3 regions of the Streptomyces sp. NPDC048106 genome follow, and region 1 is predicted to be linked to each of the others. Evidence: riboswitches for the same ligand, from Rfam matches in the RefSeq annotation. Region 1 holds a riboswitch; each other region holds the start of a gene.
The links. A riboswitch is a leader RNA that binds a small molecule or an ion and turns the genes downstream of it on or off. The one in region 1 is predicted to bind thiamine pyrophosphate.

Region 1 (6,524 bases):
CGGGGAGGGGGATGTGCGGATCTCCCCCGTCGAGGAAGAGGTGCTGGGCGAGGTGCTGATCAGGCTTCAGGTCGGCGGCGACCAGGCCCTGTTCCGCTCGTCGGCGTCGCCGCTCGTGGCCTTCCTCGACCGCACGGACAAGCTGGTGCCGCTCGGCCAGGAGGGTGCGCTCGCCGACTTCGACGCGCATCTGGACGAGGCGCTGGACCGCATTCTGGCCGAGGAGCAGAGCGCGGGTTGAGACGCCGCGCGACGCGACTGGACGCTCCGCCCGGTGGTACGGAGCCATGCAGTAACGCTTCTGCGTCTGCACGGCCTTCTGCACAGGCTTCCGCGCGAAGTGGCGGGCGGGCGGTGCCCGGCTTGCCGCCGGGACCCGCCCCGTCTCATCGCTTCCGGCGCCGCCCCCGCCCGCTCCGGGCCGGCAGGGTCTGGGTGCCGGTGGGAGTCTCCGGGGCCGGGGCGCTCCGGTCGGCCGCCACCACCAGGGCGGCGAGCGCGGTGGTGACCGGGACCGAGGCGACCAGTCCGATGGATCCCACCAGGGTGCGCACGATCTCCTCGGCCACCAGCTCGCTGTTGGCCACCGCCCCCACGCTGCTCTGCGCGATGGAGAACAGCAGCAGCAACGGCAGCGCGGCACCGGCATAGGCGAGCACCAGGGTGTTGACGACGGACGCGATGTGGTCGCGGCCGATGCGGATGGCCGCCCGGTACAGCCCGCGCGGGCCCATCGAAGGATTGGCCTCGTGTAGTTCCCACACGGCCGAGGTCTGGGTCACCGTCACATCGTCCAGGACGCCCAGCGAGCCGATGATGACGCCGGCCAGCAGCAGACCGCTCATGTCGATTTTCGGATAGAGCCCGTGGATCAGACCGGTGCTGTCGTCGGTGTTGCCGGTCAGGGCGGCCCAGCCGATGAACACCGAGCCGAGCAGCCCGATCAGGGTCAGCGAGATCAGCGTCCCGAGCACGGCCACCGAGGTACGGGCCGACAGGCCGTGACACATGTACAGGGCGATCAGCATGATGGCGCTCGACCCGATCACCGCCACGAGCAGCGGGTTGGAGCCCTGGAGGATCGCGGGCAGGATGAACTGGTTCAGCACCAGGAAACTCACCGCCAGCGCCACGAGGGCCATCACCCCGCGCATCCGGCCCACCACCACGACCGCGAGCGCGAAGATGCCCGCGAGCAGCGCCATGGGGAACTTACGGTTCACATCGGCGACCGAGTACTGGAGGTCCTTCGGAGCGGTGGGTTCATAGGCGGCGACGACCTGCTCGCTCTGGTGCAACTGCCGGGGCTGGTCGGGCTGCACGATCTCGGTGAACGTACGGCCCTTGTCCTTGCCGGTGTCGATCCGGATGGTCGCCTTCTTGCAGGTGCCGCCGGGCTGTCGGCCGGTTGAGCTGTCCCCGGGGGTGCCACCGGCCGGGGTCCCGCCGGAGGCGTTCACCGAGGCGCAGCTCACCTCGGCCACATGGGTGACGGTGGCCTGTTGGGTCTGCCGGTCGAAGCCGACGCCGCTGTGCTTGTGCGAGGGGGCGCCACCGGGCCAGAGCACCATCAGGCCGACCACGACCGCCGCGGTGAACGGGACGAGGATCGCCGCGATCACCTTGCGCAGATGCCGGGAGACGGGCGCGGCGGGCCCATGGCTGTGGCTGTGCCCATGCCCGCTCCCGGCGCTGTGGCCATGCCCATGCCCATGCCCGTGTGCCTGGGTCTGGGCGGGGGCGTGACCGTGGTCGGGACGGTGGTCCTGGCTCGGGGGCTCCGAGCCGTCGTGCCGGTGCGGGCCGGGCGGCTGGTACGGGTGCTGGTCCATCCGGGTCATCGCCAGATCATCGCAAGAACCGGGAGGGCCCACTGTTCATCGCCTCATCGATGACGCTAGCGTGGAGGCACCTTTGCACACGCGGGAGCTCGGAGCACCGGGCTGAGAGGGCGCTGACCTCCGTAGGCGCGATGTTTCACGTGGAACATGCCATGTTCCCCGGGAGACCTCGGACGACGGAAGCCGCTGCGTCGACCGCCGAACCTGTTACCGGGTAATGCCGGCGTAGGGAGTAGGTCTCATGACCAACAAGGACGCAAGCACGCCTGCCTCCGCCCAGGACGACACGTCCTCGGAGGCCGGGAAGTCCATCGGCTGGCACAAGGCGTACGTCGAGGGCTCGCGCCCCGACCTGCGCGTGCCGGTCCGTCAGGTGCATCTCACCAACGGGCAGTCGGTCACGCTGTACGACACGTCGGGCCCGTACACCGATCCGCTCGTCGACACCAACGTCCGCCGGGGACTGACGCCGCTGCGGGAGAACTGGATCATCGCCCGCGGGGACACGGAGGAGTACGCGGGCCGTCCCGTCCGTCCCGAGGACGACGGGATCAAGCACACCTCGCCGCGCGGCGGGCTGCGGAACCTGGACGCGGTCTTCCCCGGCCGTCCGCGCCAGCCGCGGCGGGGCCGCGACGGGCAGGCGGTGACGCAGCTCGCGTATGCGCGCCGGGGCGAGATCACGCCGGAGATGGAGTTCGTGGCCCTCAGGGAGAACGTCTCCCCCGAGGTGGTGCGCGACGAGATCGCCGCGGGCCGGGCGGTGCTGCCGGTCAACGTCAACCACCCGGAGATCGAGCCGATGATCATCGGCAAGCGGTTCCTGGTGAAGGTGAACGCCAACATCGGCAACTCCGCGGTGACGTCGTCCATCGAGGAGGAGGTCGAGAAGATGACCTGGGCGACCCGCTGGGGCGCCGACACGGTCATGGACCTCTCCACCGGCCGCAACATCCACACCACCCGCGAGTGGGTGCTCCGTAACTCCCCCGTCCCGATCGGCACGGTGCCGCTGTACCAGGCGCTGGAGAAGGTCGACGGCAAGGCCGAGGAACTGACCTGGGAGATCTACAAGGACACCGTTATCGAACAAGCCGAGCAGGGCGTGGACTACATGACCGTCCACGCGGGCGTGCGGCTGCCGTTCGTACCGCTCACGGCCAACCGCAAGACCGGCATCGTCTCGCGCGGCGGCTCCATCATGGCCGCGTGGTGCCTGGCGCACCACAAGGACTCGTTCCTCTACGAGAACTTCGAGGAACTGTGCGAGATCCTCGCCGCCTACGACGTCACGTACTCGCTGGGCGACGGACTGCGGCCCGGCTCCATCGCGGATGCCAACGACGAGGCCCAGTTCGCCGAACTGCGGACGCTCGGGGAACTCGGCAGGATCGCCAGGCGGATGAACGTACAGACGATGATCGAGGGCCCCGGGCACGTCCCGATGCACAAGATCAAGGAGAACATCGATCTCCAGCAGGAGATCTGCGACGAGGCTCCGTTCTATACGCTCGGCCCGCTGACCACGGACATCGCGCCGGCATACGACCACATCACCTCCGGCATCGGCGCCGCGATGATCGCCTGGTGGGGTACGGCGATGCTCTGCTACGTCACCCCGAAGGAGCACCTGGGCCTGCCCAACCGGGATGACGTCAAGACCGGTGTCATCACCTACAAGATCGCTGCCCACGCCGCCGACCTCGCCAAGGGGCATCCGGGCGCTCAGGAGTGGGACGACGCCCTCTCGGACGCCCGTTTCGAGTTCCGCTGGGAGGACCAGTTCAATCTGGCCCTCGACCCGGACACGGCCCGCGACTTCCACGACGAGACCCTCCCGGCCGAACCCGCCAAGACGGCCCACTTCTGCTCCATGTGCGGCCCGAAGTTCTGCAGCATGAAGATTAGTCAAAGCATCACAGAGCGATTCGGTGGTGCGGCGGCTGAGGGAGCGTCGTCTGAGGAAATCGCTGAGGGGATGCTCCAGAAGTCGAAGGAGTTCGCCGAGGCGGGGAATCGGGTGTACCTGCCGATCGCCGACTGAACCATCTAGATTGGCGCTGCTCCTTGGGTCCGACGCCTCGGGAGCAGCGCCATCGATGGTCGGCGGTCAGGGGGGCGGGTGATGGATCCCGTGATGTTGCAGGCGGCTTCGGTGCCGGTCCAGTCACTTGTCTGGCAGGGCGATGACCTGGTTGATCTGGTGGGAGGACGCGCCTGGAACACCGCCGGCGTGGAGCGTCGGATCTTCACCGACCGCGGTCCTGCGTTCGACAGAAGTGTTGTCTCTCCCTCCGGCCGTTACAGCGTCGTCTACGCCGAGCGCGGGACGAATGCCCTACTGCTGGAAGGAGCGCGTGTTGTGCGGGAGCTCACGCGCAGCACTTACCACGCCGATGACTTCGACTATCCCGTGGCGCTGGGGACGCTGCGGGACGGTCGGGAGATCCTGGTTCACTGCCCGGACGAGTATGCCGTCCTCCAGGTCGAGGACGTTGAATCGGGACAGCGACTCACTGCGGGTACACGTCAGGCCAAAGATGTGTTTCATTCCCGGTTGTCGGTGAGCCGCGACGCCAGGCATCTGCTGGTGGCCGGCTGGGTGTGGCATCCGTATGGAGTCGTGGCAGTGTTCGACCTGGACAGTGCGCTGAAAGATCCGGCCAACCTGGACGGGCCAGGGGCCTTGCCCATGGAACCGGGACTGGATGCCGAAGTGGTGTCGGCTTGCTGGCTCGACAACGATCGCCTGGCTGTGGCCACCGGCGACGAAGTCCTTGATGACGAGGAAGTGCCGACTCTGGGCCCTCAGCACCTCGGCGTGTGGTCCCTCTCCCAGCGCAGGTGGTTGCACCTGAACCGCGCCGATTACAAGATCGGCACCCTGATCGCCGAGGGCGGCCGAGTCGTCTCCTTGCACGGGCACCCCAGACTGATCGACGTCACCACCGGTTCGGTACTGGCGGAGTGGCCCGAGCTGGACGTATCGAGGCGATGCGGGGCTTACGGAGTCACCCATGTTCCTACCCCGGTTGCGGCCTTGCACCCGGACGGTACTCGCCTGGCAGTCGCTCAGGCAGAGGGCATCGCGCTCGTCGCACTACCCGATCTCACCGCGTGACCAAGGGGTGATCCGGCTCGAACTTGTCCAGCATGAAGATCTCCCAGGGCATCCGCCGCGAACACGGCGGTAACCGGGCCGAGATCGAGGAGGGCATGGCCCAGAAGTCGGAGGAGTTCGCCGAGGCGGGGAACCGGGTGTACCTGCCGATCGCGGACTGATGCGTGGCGGAGCGGTGTTCATGGCCGGCGGCCCCGGGCACCGCTCCCTCGCAGGCCGGACCCGCCGTACCGGAGCCGGTTGACGGCGGCTCGTGGGACGGCGGGCGCGGGCCGTGTCGTGACGGCGGGGGTCAGTCCGGCTGGTGTTCCGGGCCGCCGTGGTCGGAGCCGGTGTAGTGGGAGTGGTCGGCGAGCGCCTCCTTGAGGAAGGGCAGGATGCCGCGTTCCAGGAGGGCGGTTTCCCACGCCGCTCTGGCTCTGGCGACCTCCTCGGTGGCGGCGTCGCGGGCCCGGGACTCGGGGGAGGCGCCGTTGCGCAGGGCGGTGACGAGCAGGCCGACGGCGGCGACGAGGAGCGCGGCCACGGTCAGGGCCCCGAACACCCATCCCGCGGTGAGCATCGTGCCCGCGATGGGCTGTCGGGGGTCCAGGGATCTCAGGATGTACCCGATGAGCAGGAATATCGCCGCCGCGGTGGCGGAGAGGAGCGGCGCCAGGACGGCGACGACCGCGACCGCGCCCGCGCCGTGCGGGGCGGCGAGCTCCGCCGCGGCCGGACCGGGCTCGGCGGGGGCGGAGCCGGCCGCCCCCGAGGCCTGCTCCGGGTGGCGCAGTTCGTCGCGGATCCGCACATAGCGCTGGTATTCGGCGGCCGCGGCCACCGTGATGAGTGCGGACGCGGCGATGGCCATGGTGCGCAGTTGTGCGGGGCTGAGCCGCCGTCCGACGGCGGCCAGTTCCGGTCGGTGTGGTGCGGAGCGCAGAACCTCGTCGAGGAGCCGCTCGAACTCCCGGCGGTCCTCGCTCCGCAGGTGCTGCGGAAGGCTGTTCATGTGCATCCCCCGATGCTCCGTAGGGCTTGGGGCTCGCACACCGGCGAGCCGTCGGGCAGAAACGGAGGGGAGCCTGCTACGGATAAGCCGATGGTAGAGCCGTGGCGGCGCGCGGTGACAGGGGATTGCCGGAAATTGCGTCCCGGCCTGCGTGTACTGCGGTGGGGCGGGACCCGCCCCGGGAACGGTCAGTGTTCCAGCGGGAGTTGCCTCACCAGCAGCTTTCCGGCCATGGTCACTCCGCCGTCCATGGCGATGGCGAGTCCGTCGGCGTAGACGTGCGGCCCCTCGACCACCGGGCCGCCGCTCTCCTCGCCGTCCTCGGAGCCCACCTCGCCCAGGAGGTAGGGGATGGGGCTGTGGCCGTGCACGATCCGGGTGCCGCCGTAGGCGTCCAGCAGGGCGCGCACGGCGTCGGCGCCGCCTTCATCGCGGAAGGAGAAGCGCTTGGTGAACTTGCGGAACAGATCCCAGCACTCGTTCGCGTCATTGCGGGTGAGCTTCTCGTGGACCGTGTCGTTGACGGCCTCGATCGAGTCGCCGTAGTCGAGGTAGGCGGTCGTGTCGG
Region 2 (6,524 bases), on a different contig from region 1:
CGGCTCCAGCCCGGCCGCCCTGAGCTTCTGCCGGGCCTTCGCGAGCGGCAGGTTGACGAGGTCCGGCACCTTGACCGTCTCCGGGCCGAGCGAGACGGTCAGCGTCACCGCGTCGTGGTCCCGGATCCGGGCCCCGGGCGCCGGGTCGGTGCTGATCACGCTGCCGCGCTCGACGGTGTCGTCGTAGGTCCGCCTGACCGTGCCGACGTCGAGCCCGGCCGACTTCAGCCGGTCCCTCGCCTGCGCCTCGGTCTTCGTCAGCAGCGGGGGGACCTTGGTGAACTGTCCCGAGTTGATGTACCAGACCCCGGTGCCGGCGCCGAGCACCAGGAGCACGGCGATGGCGAGGGTGAGCATGAGCCGCCGGGACCGGCGCGGGGGCGGCACGGGCGCGGTCCGGAACCGGGCGGTGGGGCTGTCGCCGTCGCCGGCGCCGTCCTCGTTCACGGGAAGCGGCCTGGGCACCGTCAGCGCGCGGGGGATCACGCTCGTGCGGTTCTCCGCGTTCTCGTGCTCCACCGTCCGCGCCTGGGGCGGTACGGCGTCGAGCTGCTCCGCGGTCAGCGCCGCGTGGGCCTCGCGGGCCAGGGCGAGCAGCGCGACCGCGTCGTACGGGCGCACCTCGGGGGTGCGGGCGGTGGCCGCCGCGACCAGCTCGTCCAGCGGGGGCGCCAGCCCCGGCACCAGGGCCGAGGGCGGCGGCACGTCCTCGTTTATGTGCCGGTAGAGCACCTGGGCGGGGGAGTCCCCGGAGTGCGGCTTCGCGCCGGTCAGCATCTCGTAGAGGACGACCCCGCAGGCGTACACGTCGACGCGCGGGTCGGTGGTGCCCTGGTCGAGCTGCTCCGGGGCGAGGTAGGCGACGGTGCCGAGCACGGCACCGGTCGTACTGGTCACCGTGTCCACCGAGCGGACCAGGCCGAAGTCGGCGACCTTGACCCGGCCGTCGTCGCCTATCAGCACGTTCTCGGGCTTCATGTCCCGGTGCACGAAACCGGCCCGGTGCGCGGCGCCGAGCGCGGCGAGCACCGGCTCCAGGATGTCCAGCGCGGCGCGCGGCCGCAGCGCCCCGCGCTCGCGCAGCACGTCCCGCAGGGTGCACCCGGCGACGTACTCCATCGCCATGTACACATACGACGCGTCGGTGCCCTGGTCGAAGACCTGCACCACGTTGGGGTGGTCGAGCCGCGCGGCGGACTTCGCCTCCCGGATGAACCGCTCCACGAACGCCCCGTCGGCCGCCAGCGCCGGGTGCATCACCTTCAGCGCCAGCACCCGGTCCAGACGCGTGTCCAGTGCCCGGTACACCGTCGCCATCCCACCGGCCGCGATCCGCGCGTCCACGCGGTACCGGCCGTCGAGCACGTGCCCGACGAGGGCGTCCTGAAGGGTCATGTCCACACGCCGAGTCTACGAGCCCGCACCGGCGTCCCGGCCCCGCCGGGAGCCCCCACCGGCCCACTGGAGCGGACCTGTGACGCTTCCCACGCGGGGACGGGATAATTCCGCGGCCGAGAGCAGGCCGGGGAACCGGTATCGGCTCAGAACGCGGGACGCTCGGGGTCGAGCGCGGCCAGCCCCTCCGCGGGAGACGACGCCTGCGCCCAGTACCGGCGGGGGATCCGCCCCGCCACCCGGGCCAGCCGCCCCGCCTGAACCGCGTGCCGCATCGCCGCCGCCATCACCTCCGGCTCCTGCGCCCGCGTCACCGCCGACGCCAGCATCACCCCGGCGCACCCCAGCTCCATCGCCAGCGCCACGTCCGACGCCGTCCCCGCTCCCGCGTCCAGGATCACCGGCACCCCCGCCCGCTCCACGATGAGCTGGAAGTTGTGCGGGTTGCGGATGCCGAGCCCCGACCCGATCGGCGACCCCAGCGGCATCACCGCCGCGCACCCCACGTCCTCCAGCTTCCGCGCGAGCACGGGATCGTCGTTGGTGTACGGCAGCACCGTGAACCCGTCGTCCACCAGCGTCTCCGCCGCCTCCAGCAGCTCCACCGGATCCGGCAGCAGCGTCCGCTCGTCGGCGATGACCTCCAGCTTCACCAGCGAGGTGCCCAGCGCCTCCCGGGCGAGCCGCGCCGTGAGCACGGCCTCCCCGGCGGTGAAACACCCCGCCGTGTTGGGCAGCACCCGGATGCCGAGCTTCGTCAGCACGGACAGCACCGAGCCGTGCACGGACGGATCCACCCGCCGCATCGCGACCGTGGTCAGCTCCGTCCCGGACGCGACCAGCGCCCGCTCCAGCGTCTCCAGGCTGGGCGCGCCGCCCGTCCCCATGATCAACCGCGACCCGAAGGCCGTACCCCCGATGACAAGGCGATCGTCGCTCATCGGTCAGCCCCCCTGCACCGCGGTGAGCACCTCGACGCGGTCGCCCTCGGCGAGCGCCGTCCCCGTCCACAGCGACCGCGGCACGACCGTCTCGTTGACGGCGGCCGCCACCCCGGAAGGTGCCCGCACGAGGGACCGTACGACGGCGTCGAGCACGGTCCCCGGCGCGACCTCGCGGCGCTGCCCGTTGACGGAGATGGTGATGGCGGACGACACGGCGCTCATACGGGCTGCTCCACTCGCTGCGTGCGGAGCGCGCCGAAGCGCTCCGGTGTGAACGGACGGGCTTCCTCGGGCAGCGGGCCACCGGCCAGCAACTGCCCCATCACATCCCCGGTGACCGGCGTGAGCAGCACCCCGTTGCGGTGGTGCCCGGTCGCCAGCAGCAGCCCCTCGATCCCGGACGGCCCGAGCAGCGGCGCGTTGTCGGGGGACCCGGGCCGCAGCCCGGCCCGCGTCTCGGTGAGCGGCAGCTCGGTGATGCCCGGCACCAGCTCGTGCGCGTCGCGCAGCAGCTCGTACACCCCGCCCGCGGTGACCGTGGTGTCCCAGCCCGTCTCCTCGGTGGTGGCGCCGACGACCAGCTCGCCGTTCTCCCGGGGGACGAGGTACACCTGCCCGCCCCGGACCACGGCGCGCACGGTACGGCTGAGGAACGGCGCGTACCGCTCGGGCACCGTCAGCCGCAGCACCTGCCCCTTCACCGGCCGCACCGGCGGCAGCACCGCCTCGGGCACCCCCGCGAGCCGCCCGCTGAGACTGCCGCCCGCGAGCACCACCTGCCCGGCGGCCAGCGCCGTACCGTCCGCGGTGGTGACCCCGGTGGCCCGGTCCCCCACGGTGTCCAGCCGCTCGGCCCACACCCGGTGGAACACCACTCCGGCCCGCTCGCACGCGGTCACCAGCGCCGCGGCCAGCCGGCGCGGATCGATCTGGTGGTCGCCGTCGACCCGCAGCCCCCCGCGCACGCCGGGCGCCAGCATCGGTTCGAGCCGGCGGCACTCCCGCCCCGTCAGCCACTCCGCGTCCAGGCCGCAGCGCCGCTGGAGGGCGTGCAGTTCGCGCAGGTGGGCGCGGTCGTCGGCGTCCAGCGCGACCGCGAGCGTGCCGCAGCGCCGGTAGCCGAGGTCCCGGCCGCTCGCCTCGGTCAGCTCGGCCACGAAGCCGGGGTAGCGGCGCGCCGACTCCAGGTTGAGGGCGAGCAGAGTCTCCTCGCCGTAGTGCAGTTCGGTGACCGCGGCCAGCATCCCCGCCGCGACCTGCGCGGCCCCGCCGCCCGGCGCGGGGTCCACCACCGCCGTGGCGAGCCCGCGGCACGCCGCGCGCCAGGCCGTGACCAGGCCGATGATCCCGCCCCCGATGACGAGGACGTCGGATGTGCGGGACGCGTTCGGCGGGCCCTTGGGTGACGTATCGGACGTACGTGACGGCATGGGCGTCCAGCCCCTCCCTTCGCCGGCATGACCCGGATCAGGTTCGTACGGTCGGAGGCCGCCAGCCTCCCTCTCAGCCCGGTGCGTCCGGGCTCCCGCGAGTGCTTGTACGGTGGCCACCCTAGCCCGCCGCCCTCATCACCCGTAAGGGAGCCCTCGGTCATGCCCCTGTCGCTGGACGGACTCGTCCTCGCCCCCGTCGCCGACCAGTCGGCGGGCCAGGTGGGAACCCGGACCCGCTTCGCCTACCACGAGAAGGACGGCGCGGTCTGGGCCGACTACCAGGGCGGCGACATCGTCCGCGGCCATCTGGTCGGCACCCGCGCGGGGGACCGCCTGGACTTCCGGTACGTGCAGCTGCGCACGGACGGCACCACGGCCTCGGGCCACTGCGTGTCCACGGTCGTGGAGCTGCCCGACGGCCGGGCGCGCCTGGAGGAAAGCTGGGAATGGGAGTCCGGCCCCGGCTCCGGCACGAGCGTCGTGGAACAGGTCACCGCGCCCACCCGATGACCGACTGATCGCCGTCTGTCTATGGTGACCGGGTGAGCGAGCAGACAGCCCGGGAGGGCACGGCAGGGACGCGACGCGTGGTCGTCGTCGGCGCGGGCATGGCCGGGGTGCAGACCGCGGTCGCCCTGCGGGAAGCGGGCTTCGCGGGCCAGGTGACCGTCATCGGCGCCGAACCGCACCAGCCGTACGACCGGCCGCCGCTGTCCAAGGCGGTCCTGCTCGGCAAGGCCGAGGGGTCCGCCTTCGACCTCGACTTCGAGGCGCTCGGCGTCGAACTGCGGCTCGGCTGCGAGGTCGTCGGCGCCCGCCCCGCCGACCACGAACTGGACACCGGGACGGGCCCGGTGCCCTACGACGTCCTGGTGCTGGCCACCGGCGCCGAACCGGTCACCCTGCCCGGCACCGAGGGCGTCCCCGGGGTGCATCTGCTGCGCACCCTGGACGACGCCGAACGGCTGCGGCCCGTGCTCGCCATGCAGCACGACATCGTGGTCGTCGGCGCGGGCTGGATCGGCGCCGAGTTCGCCACGGCCGCCCGGGAGGCGGGCTGCGCGGTGACCGTCGTCGAGGCCGCCGACCGGCCGCTCGCCGGGGTGCTGCCCGCCGAGGTCGCCGCGCCCATGGCCGGCTGGTACGCCGACAGCGGCGCCGAACTGCGCACCGGCGCGCGGGTGGAGCGCGTCGAGCCCGGCGCGGTGGTGCTCGCCGATGGCACGCGGCTGCCCGCGGGCGCGGTCGTGGTCGGCATCGGCGCCCGCCCCGCCACCGGCTGGCTGGCCGGCTCCGGCATCGAACTGGGCTCGTCCGGCGAGGTCGTCACCGACGCCCGGCTGCGCGCCTCCGCGCCCGATGTGTACGCCGTCGGCGACTGCGCCTCCTTCCCCTCGGCCCGCTACGGCGAACGGCTGCTCGTCCACCACTGGGACAACGCCCTCCAGGGCCCGCGCACCGTCGCCGCCGACATCCTCGGCGAGGCCGCCGCCGACTACGACCCGGTGCCGTACTTCTGGTCCGAGCAGTTCGGCCGCTTCGTCCAGTACGCCGGGCACCACGCCGCCGCCGACCGCCTGGTCTGGCGCGGCGACCCCGCGGGCCCGGCCTGGACGGTGTGCTGGCTGCGCGAGGACCGGCTGGTCGCCCTGCTGGCCGTGGGCCGGCCGCGCGACCTGGCCCAGGGCCGGAAGCTGATCGAGGCGGGCCGCGCGATGGACGCGGAGGCGCTGGCGGACCCGGCGAGGCCGCTGAAGGACGCCACGGCCGGCCGGTGAGGGCCGCCGGGGCGCGGGGAATCGCGTGACCGGCGCCCCGAAGGGCCGCGGCCGGACCGTGGCACAGGGCACCACCCCCGGCCGAACGCCTACGCTAGTACCCGTGACCGAGATTGACACGAAGACCGACGCTCTCGTCCCCGCCTGGCTCACCCTCCCCGACATCGCCGAACAGTTCGGCGTCGAGGTGACGCGGGTGCGGCAGCTGGTCAAGGACGGCCAGCTCATCGCCGTACGCCGAGGTGAGAACCGCGCGCTGCACGTCCCCGCCGCCTTCATCGACGGGGACAAGGTCGTCAAGGGCCTGTCCGGCACCCTGACGCTCCTGCGGGACGACGGCTTCACGGACGAAGAGATGATCGAGTGGCTCTTCACCCCCGACCCGACCCTGCCCGGCACCCCCGCGCAGGCCCTCAGCGAGAATCGCGGCACGGAGGTGAAGCGCCGCGCCCAGGCGCTCGCCGTCTGAGCCCGCCCGCCCGAGGAACCGGCGTACGGCGCCCCGCGCGCCGTACGCCACCCGCCGACCCAGCAGACACACCGACCCCGGGGGGACCCACGCATGTCCGACACCGCCCGCGCCGAACTCGCCGACGCCCGTCTGTACCTGTGCACGGACGCGCGCAGGCGCCAGGGCGACCTCGCCGAGTTCCTGGACGCGGTGCTGGCCGGCGGCGTCGACATCGTGCAGCTGCGTGACAAGGGCATGGAGGCCGCCGAGGAGCTGGCGGCCCTGGAGGTCTTCGCCGAGGCATGCGCCCGCCACGGCAGACTCCTCGCGGTCAACGACCGGGCCGACGTCGCCCACGCCGCCGGCGCCGACGTGCTCCACCTCGGCCAGGGCGACCTGCCGGTCCCCGCGGCCCGCGCGATCCTCGGCGACGACGTGCTGATCGGCCGTTCCACCCACACCGAGGACGAGGCCGCCGCGGCCGCCGTCCAGGAGGGCGTGGACTACTTCTGCACCGGGCCCT
Region 3 (6,524 bases), on a different contig from region 1:
GCGCCCCGGACCCGCGGACCGCCGCCCGGGAGATCCGGCCGTCGCGCACCGGACGGCGGCTCCGGCGCGCCCGGCGTCCCGCGGTGTACCTCGCCGTCGCGCTCGTCCTGCTCTGGCTGGGCCGCGCGTCCGCCCGGCTGTTTCCCCCGGACGACGGCCGGCCCCGGGCCGCGCCCGCGGCGGGCGCCCCGGCGACGACGGCCCGGCGCGCGGCCTGGCCGACGGTACGGCCCGGTGACCGCGGCACCCTGGTGTGGACCGTGCAGCGGCTGCTGAAGGCGCACCGGGTACCGATCACGGTCAACGGCGTCTTCGACGACGCCACCAGGGACCGGGTCAGGGGCTTCCAGCGCGACAGCGGGCTCCAGCCGGACGCCCTGGTCGGGATGCGGACCTGGTCGATGCTGGTCAGGGAGACCGCGCCCGGGGACGTCGGGCCGCAGGTGGAGGCGGTGCAGGACCTGCTGGCCCGCGCGGGCTGGCCGGCCGACATCACCGGCCGCTTCACCATGGCCACCCACCAGTCGCTCCTCGGCTTCCAGCGCGCGCACGGCCTGCCGCCGACCGGCATCGCCGACCGCCCCACCTGGCTGGCTCTGACGGCGGCACACCCCCGCCCCTGACGAGCGGTTTGTGGCGTTCGGCGACAGGATGGTGACGAAGCGTGGCCCTTGATGTGGCCCCTGACAGGGAGCGAGAGATGCCCGAAGTCACCACTCCGTACGCGACCGGCACCCCGTGCTGGGTCGATCTGATGGCGTCGGACCAGCAGGCCGCGCTGGACTTCTACCGCGACCTGCTGGGCTGGCAGGGGCAGGCCGGCCCGGCCGAGTTCGGCGGGTACGCGGTCTGCGAGCTGCACGGCAGGGCCGTGGCCGGCATCGGCCCGAAGCCCGACGGGATGCCGGAGGCGCCGACCGTCTGGACCAGCTACCTGGCCAGCACCGACGCCCAGGCCACCCAGGACGCGATCGTCGGCGCGGGCGGCACCCTGCTCGTCCCGGTGACGGACGTCGGCAGCCTCGGCCGCATGCTGATCGCCGCCGACCCGCAGGGCGCCGTCTTCGGCGTCTGGCAGCCCGGCGACTTCCACGGCGCCCAGGTGGTCAACGAGGCCGGCGCGCTGACCTGGAACGAGCTGCACACCAGCGACGTACCCGCGGCCACCGGCTTCTACGGCGAGGCGTTCGGCATCGAGATCGAGCCGATGGAGGGCGCGGAGAACTACTGGGCGCTGATGGTCGGCGGCCGGGCGGTCGGCGGCGTCGCCCGGCTCGCCGACGACCCGCCGGGCACCCCGGCGCACTGGCTGGCCTACTACGCGGTCGACGACGTGGACTCCACCGTGGACGCCCTGGCCAAGCGCGGCGGCACGGTCCTCGCCCCGCCGTTCGACATGATGGCCGGCCGGATGACGGTCGTCACCGACCCCCAGGGCGCCCCCTTCGCGATGATCAAACCGACCCCGATGTGAGCCGCGCTCCGGCCGGTCCGCGAGCCCCGGCCCGGCCGCACCGCGCACCACCACCGGCTGCCATGGGTCACCCGTTTGGATCTGCGACACTGGTAGCACCATGCCCATTCCCGGAGAACTCACCTTTGTCGCGCCGCGCGGAGCCAAGAAGCCGCCGCGGCATCTCGCCGATCTCTCGCCCGCCGAGCGCAAGGAAGCGGTGGCCGGGATCGGTGAGAAGCCGTTCCGTGCCAAGCAGCTTTCGCAGCACTACTTCGCGCGGTACGCGCACGACCCGCAGCAGTGGACCGACATCCCGGCCGGCTCCCGGGAGAAGCTGCGCGAGGCGCTGTTCCCGGAGCTGATGACGGTCGTCCGGCATCTGTCGACCGACGAGGGCACCACCCGCAAGACGCTGTGGCGGCTGTTCGACGGCACCCTCGTGGAGTCCGTGCTGATGCGGTACCCGGACCGGGTGACCATGTGCATCAGCTCGCAGGCGGGGTGCGGGATGAACTGCCCGTTCTGCGCGACCGGGCAGGCGGGCCTGGACCGCAACCTGTCCACCGCGGAGATCGTCCACCAGATCGTGGACGGCATGCGGGCGCTGCGCGACGGCGAGGTGCCGGGCGGGCCCGCGCGGTTGTCCAACATCGTGTTCATGGGCATGGGCGAGCCGCTCGCCAACTACAAGCGGGTCGTCGGCGCCATCCGCGCGCTCACCGACCCGGCGCCGGACGGGCTCGGGCTGTCCCAGCGCGGCATCACCGTCTCCACCGTCGGGCTGGTGCCGGCCATCCACCGGTTCGCCGACGAGGGCTTCAAGTGCCGTCTCGCGATCTCCCTGCACGCTCCCGACGACGAACTGCGCGACACCCTCGTCCCCGTGAACACGCGGTGGAAGGTGCGCGAGGTGCTGGACGCGGGGTTCGAGTACGCCGAGAAGAGCGGGCGCCGGCTGTCCATCGAGTACGCGCTCATCCGCGACATCAACGACCAGGCGTGGCGTGGCGACCGGCTCGGCCGGATGCTCAAGGGCAGGCCCGTGCACGTCAACCTCATTCCGCTGAACCCGACTCCGGGCTCGAAGTGGACGGCCTCGCGGCCCGAGGACGAGAAGGTCTTCGTGGAGGCGATCGCCGCGCACGGTGTGCCGGTGACGATCCGGGACACCCGTGGGCAGGAGATCGACGGAGCCTGTGGTCAGCTCGCGGCCACCGAGCGGTAATCTGAGCCCATCACATCTTCATATTCCGACAGGGGAGCGCCACAGCGCTGAGAGTGCGGCATCGGGCCGCAGACCCTCTGAACCTCGCCCAGGTCATTCTGGGTAGGAAGTTCGGTCACTACTCAAGCTGTTGCGCCCTGTCCGGATTATCCGGACAGGGCCGCGTTCTTCCTGGTCAACCCCAGGAGGAAAACCAAGTGCACAAGAAGACCTTCGTGGCCGCGGCGGTCGGGCTCGGCCTGGTCACGTTGTCCGCGTGCGGCTCGTCACAGGGCCACAGCAAGGCGGACAGCAAGACCGTCACCCTCGTCAGCCACGACTCGTGGGCCGTCTCCAAGAGCGTGCTCGCGGACTTCGAGAAGCGGTCCGGGTACAAGGTCCGCGTCCTCAAGGACGGCGACGCCGGACAGGCCGTCAACAAGGCCATCCTGACCAAGGACAACCCGCAGGGCGACGTCCTCTTCGGCGTCGACAACACCCTGCTGTCCCGCGCCCTCGACAACGGGCTGTTCCAGCCGTACACGGCCAAGGGCCTGGACAAGACCGGCGCCCAGTTCCGGCTCGACGACAAGAACCGCGTCACGCCCGTCGACTACGGCGACATCTGCGTCAACTACGACAAGGCGTACTTCGACAGTCACCACCTGACGCCGCCGCAGTCCTACGCCGACCTCGCCAAGCCGCAGTACAAGAACCTGCTCGTCACCGAGAACGCGGCCACCGCCTCGCCCGGCCTCGGCTTCCTGCTCGGCAGCGCCGCGCAGTTCGGGGACACGGGCTGGCAGGGCTACTGGAAGAAGCTCAAGGCCAACGGCGTCAAGGTCGTCGACGGCTGGGAGCAGGCCTACTACCAGGAGTTCTCCGGCTCCTCGGAGGGCAAGAAGGCCGGCGGCGACCGGCCGCTCGTCGTGTCGTACGCCTCCTCCCCGCCCGCCGAGGTCATCTACGCCAAGAAGCGTCCCGCCACCGCCCCGACCGGCGTGGCGACCGGCACCTGCTTCCGGCAGATCGAGTTCGCCGGGCTGCTGAGCAACGCCAAGAACCCCAAGGGCGCCAAGGCGTTCCTCGACTTCCTGGTCTCCAAGGAGTTCCAGGAGGACATGCCGCTGAACATGTACGTCTATCCGGTCGTCGCGGGCGCCAAGGTGCCCGCCGACTTCACCAAGTACGGCCCCGCGGCGCCGAACCCCGAGACCATGGCCCCCGAGAAGATCGCCGCCGACCGTGACCAGTGGGTCAAGTCGTGGACGTCACTCGTACTGAAGTGACCGCCCGCGGGCGGGAGTCGCGCGGGAGCGCGGCGCGGCTGGGGCTGATGGCCCTGCCCGTCGCGTTCTTCGCCGTGTTCTTCGCCTGGCCCGTCGCCGCGATCGTGGCGCGCGGCCTGAAGACCGGCGGCGCCTGGCGGTTCGGGCGGATCGCGGACGTGGTCGCCCAGCCGGACATCCGGCACGTGCTGTGGTTCACCACCTGGCAGGCGCTCGCCTCCACCGCGCTCACCCTGCTGCTCGCGCTGCCCGCCGCGTTCGTCTTCGCCCGTCTCGACTTCCCCGGCAAACAGGTGCTGCGGGCCGTCGTCACGGTCCCGTTCGTGCTCCCCACCGTCGTCGCCGGCAGCGCCTTCCTCGCGCTCGTCGGCCACGGCGGACTGCTCGACCAACTGTGGGGTGTACGCCTCGACACCACGGTGTGGGCGATCCTGCTCGCGCACGTCTTCTTCAACTACGCGGTCGTCGTACGGACCGTGGGCGGGCTGTGGTCCCAACTCGACCCGCGCCAGGAGGAGGCCGCGCGGATGCTCGGCGCCTCGCCGTTCCACGCCTGGCGGAAGGTGACGCTGCCCGCCCTCGCGCCCGCCGTGGCCGCCGCCGCGCTGATGGTGTTCCTGTTCACCTTCACCTCCTTCGGCGTGGTCCAGATCCTCGGCGGCCCCGCCTTCTCCACCCTCGAAGTGGAGATCTACCGGCAGACCTCCGAGGTCTTCGACCTGTCCACGGCCGCCGTCCTCACCCTCGTCCAGTTCGCCGCCGTCGGCGCGGTCCTCGCCGTGCACGCCTGGACGGTACGGCGGCGCGAGAGCGCCCTGCGCCTGGTCGACCCCAAGGTCACCGCGCGGCGGCCGCGCGGCGCCGGACAGCGGGCGCTGCTCGCCGGTGTCCTCGGCACCGTCGCGCTGCTCGTGGTGCTGCCGCTCGCCGTCCTCGTCCGCCGCTCCCTGGACGCCCCCGGCTTCGGCTACTACCGGGCGCTGACCCGCACCGACGGCGGCACGTTCCTGGTGGCACCGGTGCACGCGGTGTGGACCTCGCTCCAGTACGCCGTCGCCGCCACCGCGATCGCCGTGGTGGTCGGCGGTCTCGCCGCCGCCGCGCTGGCCCGCCGGGACGCGGGGCGGCTGGTACGGGGCTTCGACGCGCTGCTGATGCTGCCGCTCGGCGTGTCCGCCGTGACCGTCGGCTTCGGCTTCCTGATCGCCCTCGACAGACCGCCGCTGGATCTGCGCCAGTCCTGGATCCTGGTGCCGCTGGCCCAGGCCCTGGTCGGCGCCCCCTTCGTCGTGCGCACCATGCTGCCGGTGCTGCGCGCGGTCGACGTGCGGCTGCGGGAGGCGGCGGCCGTGCTCGGGGCCTCGCCCTGGCGGGTGTGGCGGGAGATCGACCTGCCGCTGGTGCGGCGGGCGTTGCTGGTCGCGGCCGGGTTCGCGTTCGCCGTCTCGCTCGGCGAGTTCGGTGCGACGGTGTTCATCGCCCGGCCCGACAACCCGACCCTGCCGGTCGCCGTGGCCCGGCTGCTCAGCCGCCCCGGTGACCTCAACTACGGCCAGGCGATGGCCCTTTCGACCATTCTGATGGTGGTGTGCGCCGCCGCCCTGCTCCTCCTGGAACGGCTGCGCACGGACCGGACCGGGGAGTTCTGATGCTGAGCCTCAAGGGCGCGACCGTGCGCTTCGGCGGCCGGGCCGTGCTGGACACGGTGGACCTGGAGGTCGCCGAGCACGAGGTGGTGTGCGTGCTCGGGCCCAGCGGAAGCGGCAAGTCGACCCTGCTGCGGGCGGTCGCCGGGCTCCAGCCCCTCGACGCCGGGCGGGTGTCGCTCGCCGGGCGGGACCAGGACGGGGTGCCCGCGCACCAGCGGGGCGTCGGCCTGATGTTCCAGGACCACCAGCTCTTCCCGCAGCGCGACGTGGGCGCCAACGTGGCGTTCGGGCTGCGTATGCACGGCGTGGCGAAGGGCGAACGGGACGCCCGCGTGGGGGAGTTGCTGCGACTGGTCGGGCTGCCGGGGGCGGGCCGCCGGGCGGTGGCCGGGCTGTCCGGTGGCGAGCAGCAGCGCGTCGCCCTCGCCCGCGCGCTCGCCCCCCGGCCCCGGCTGCTGATGCTTGACGAGCCCCTCGGCCAGCTCGACCGCTCCCTGCGCGAACGCCTCGTGGTCGAACTGCGTGAACTCTTCGGCCGGTTGGGTACGACCGTGCTCGCCGTCACCCATGACCAGGGCGAGGCGTTCGCGCTGGCCGACCGGGTGGTGGTGATGCGGGACGGGCGGATCGCGCAGTCCGGTACGCCGCTGGAGGTCTGGCAGCGGCCCGCCGACGCGTTCGTGGCCCGTTTCCTCGGCTTCGAGAACGTGGTCCCGGCGACGGTGACGGGTGCGGTCGCCGACAGCCCCTGGGGCAGGCTGCCGGTACCGGAGGGCGCCCGGCAGGGGGACCGGACGCTGCTGGTCCGGCCCGCCGGGGTACGGCTCGTGCCGGCCGGCACCGGGCTGAGGTGCACGGTCACCGCCCGCACCTTCAAGGGCACCCATGTCGCCGTCCACCTCCAGCCCCCGAACGGGCCCCGCCTC

Region 2: it holds a riboswitch for thiamine pyrophosphate, as region 1 does, so the genes downstream of both, thiO (glycine oxidase ThiO) here and thiC (phosphomethylpyrimidine synthase ThiC) in region 1, are expected to answer to the same signal.
Region 3: it holds a riboswitch for thiamine pyrophosphate, as region 1 does, so the genes downstream of both, AB0927_RS07195 (thiamine ABC transporter substrate-binding protein) here and thiC (phosphomethylpyrimidine synthase ThiC) in region 1, are expected to answer to the same signal.

The regions. Positions count from the first base shown of each region.
Region 1 covers NZ_JBEZND010000006.1:163,514-170,037, reverse strand. The annotation lists gene AB0927_RS08550 (SsgA family sporulation/cell division regulator) at 1-241, shown strand, start outside; gene AB0927_RS08545 (YibE/F family protein) at 387-1,841, opposite strand; TPP riboswitch at 1,913-2,090, shown strand; gene thiC (phosphomethylpyrimidine synthase ThiC) at 2,083-3,885, shown strand; gene AB0927_RS08535 (hypothetical protein) at 3,967-4,962, shown strand; partial or broken gene AB0927_RS08530 (thiamine biosynthesis protein ThiC) at 4,992-5,123, shown strand; gene AB0927_RS08525 (hypothetical protein) at 5,255-5,962, opposite strand; gene AB0927_RS08520 (metallophosphoesterase) at 6,145-6,524, opposite strand, start outside.
Region 2 covers NZ_JBEZND010000004.1:84,055-90,578, forward strand. The annotation lists gene pknB (Stk1 family PASTA domain-containing Ser/Thr kinase) at 1-1,401, opposite strand, end outside; gene AB0927_RS05090 (thiazole synthase) at 1,542-2,336, opposite strand; gene thiS (sulfur carrier protein ThiS) at 2,340-2,540, opposite strand; gene thiO (glycine oxidase ThiO) at 2,558-3,769, opposite strand; TPP riboswitch at 3,767-3,878, opposite strand; gene AB0927_RS05105 (hypothetical protein) at 3,932-4,282, shown strand; gene AB0927_RS05110 (FAD-dependent oxidoreductase) at 4,315-5,550, shown strand; gene AB0927_RS05115 (Rv2175c family DNA-binding protein) at 5,654-6,019, shown strand; gene thiE (thiamine phosphate synthase) at 6,113-6,524, shown strand, end outside.
Region 3 covers NZ_JBEZND010000005.1:208,397-214,920, forward strand. The annotation lists gene AB0927_RS07180 (peptidoglycan-binding domain-containing protein) at 1-623, shown strand, start outside; gene AB0927_RS07185 (VOC family protein) at 701-1,474, shown strand; gene rlmN (23S rRNA (adenine(2503)-C(2))-methyltransferase RlmN) at 1,575-2,681, shown strand; TPP riboswitch at 2,702-2,808, shown strand; gene AB0927_RS07195 (thiamine ABC transporter substrate-binding protein) at 2,879-3,949, shown strand; gene AB0927_RS07200 (iron ABC transporter permease) at 3,997-5,598, shown strand; gene AB0927_RS07205 (ABC transporter ATP-binding protein) at 5,598-6,524, shown strand, end outside.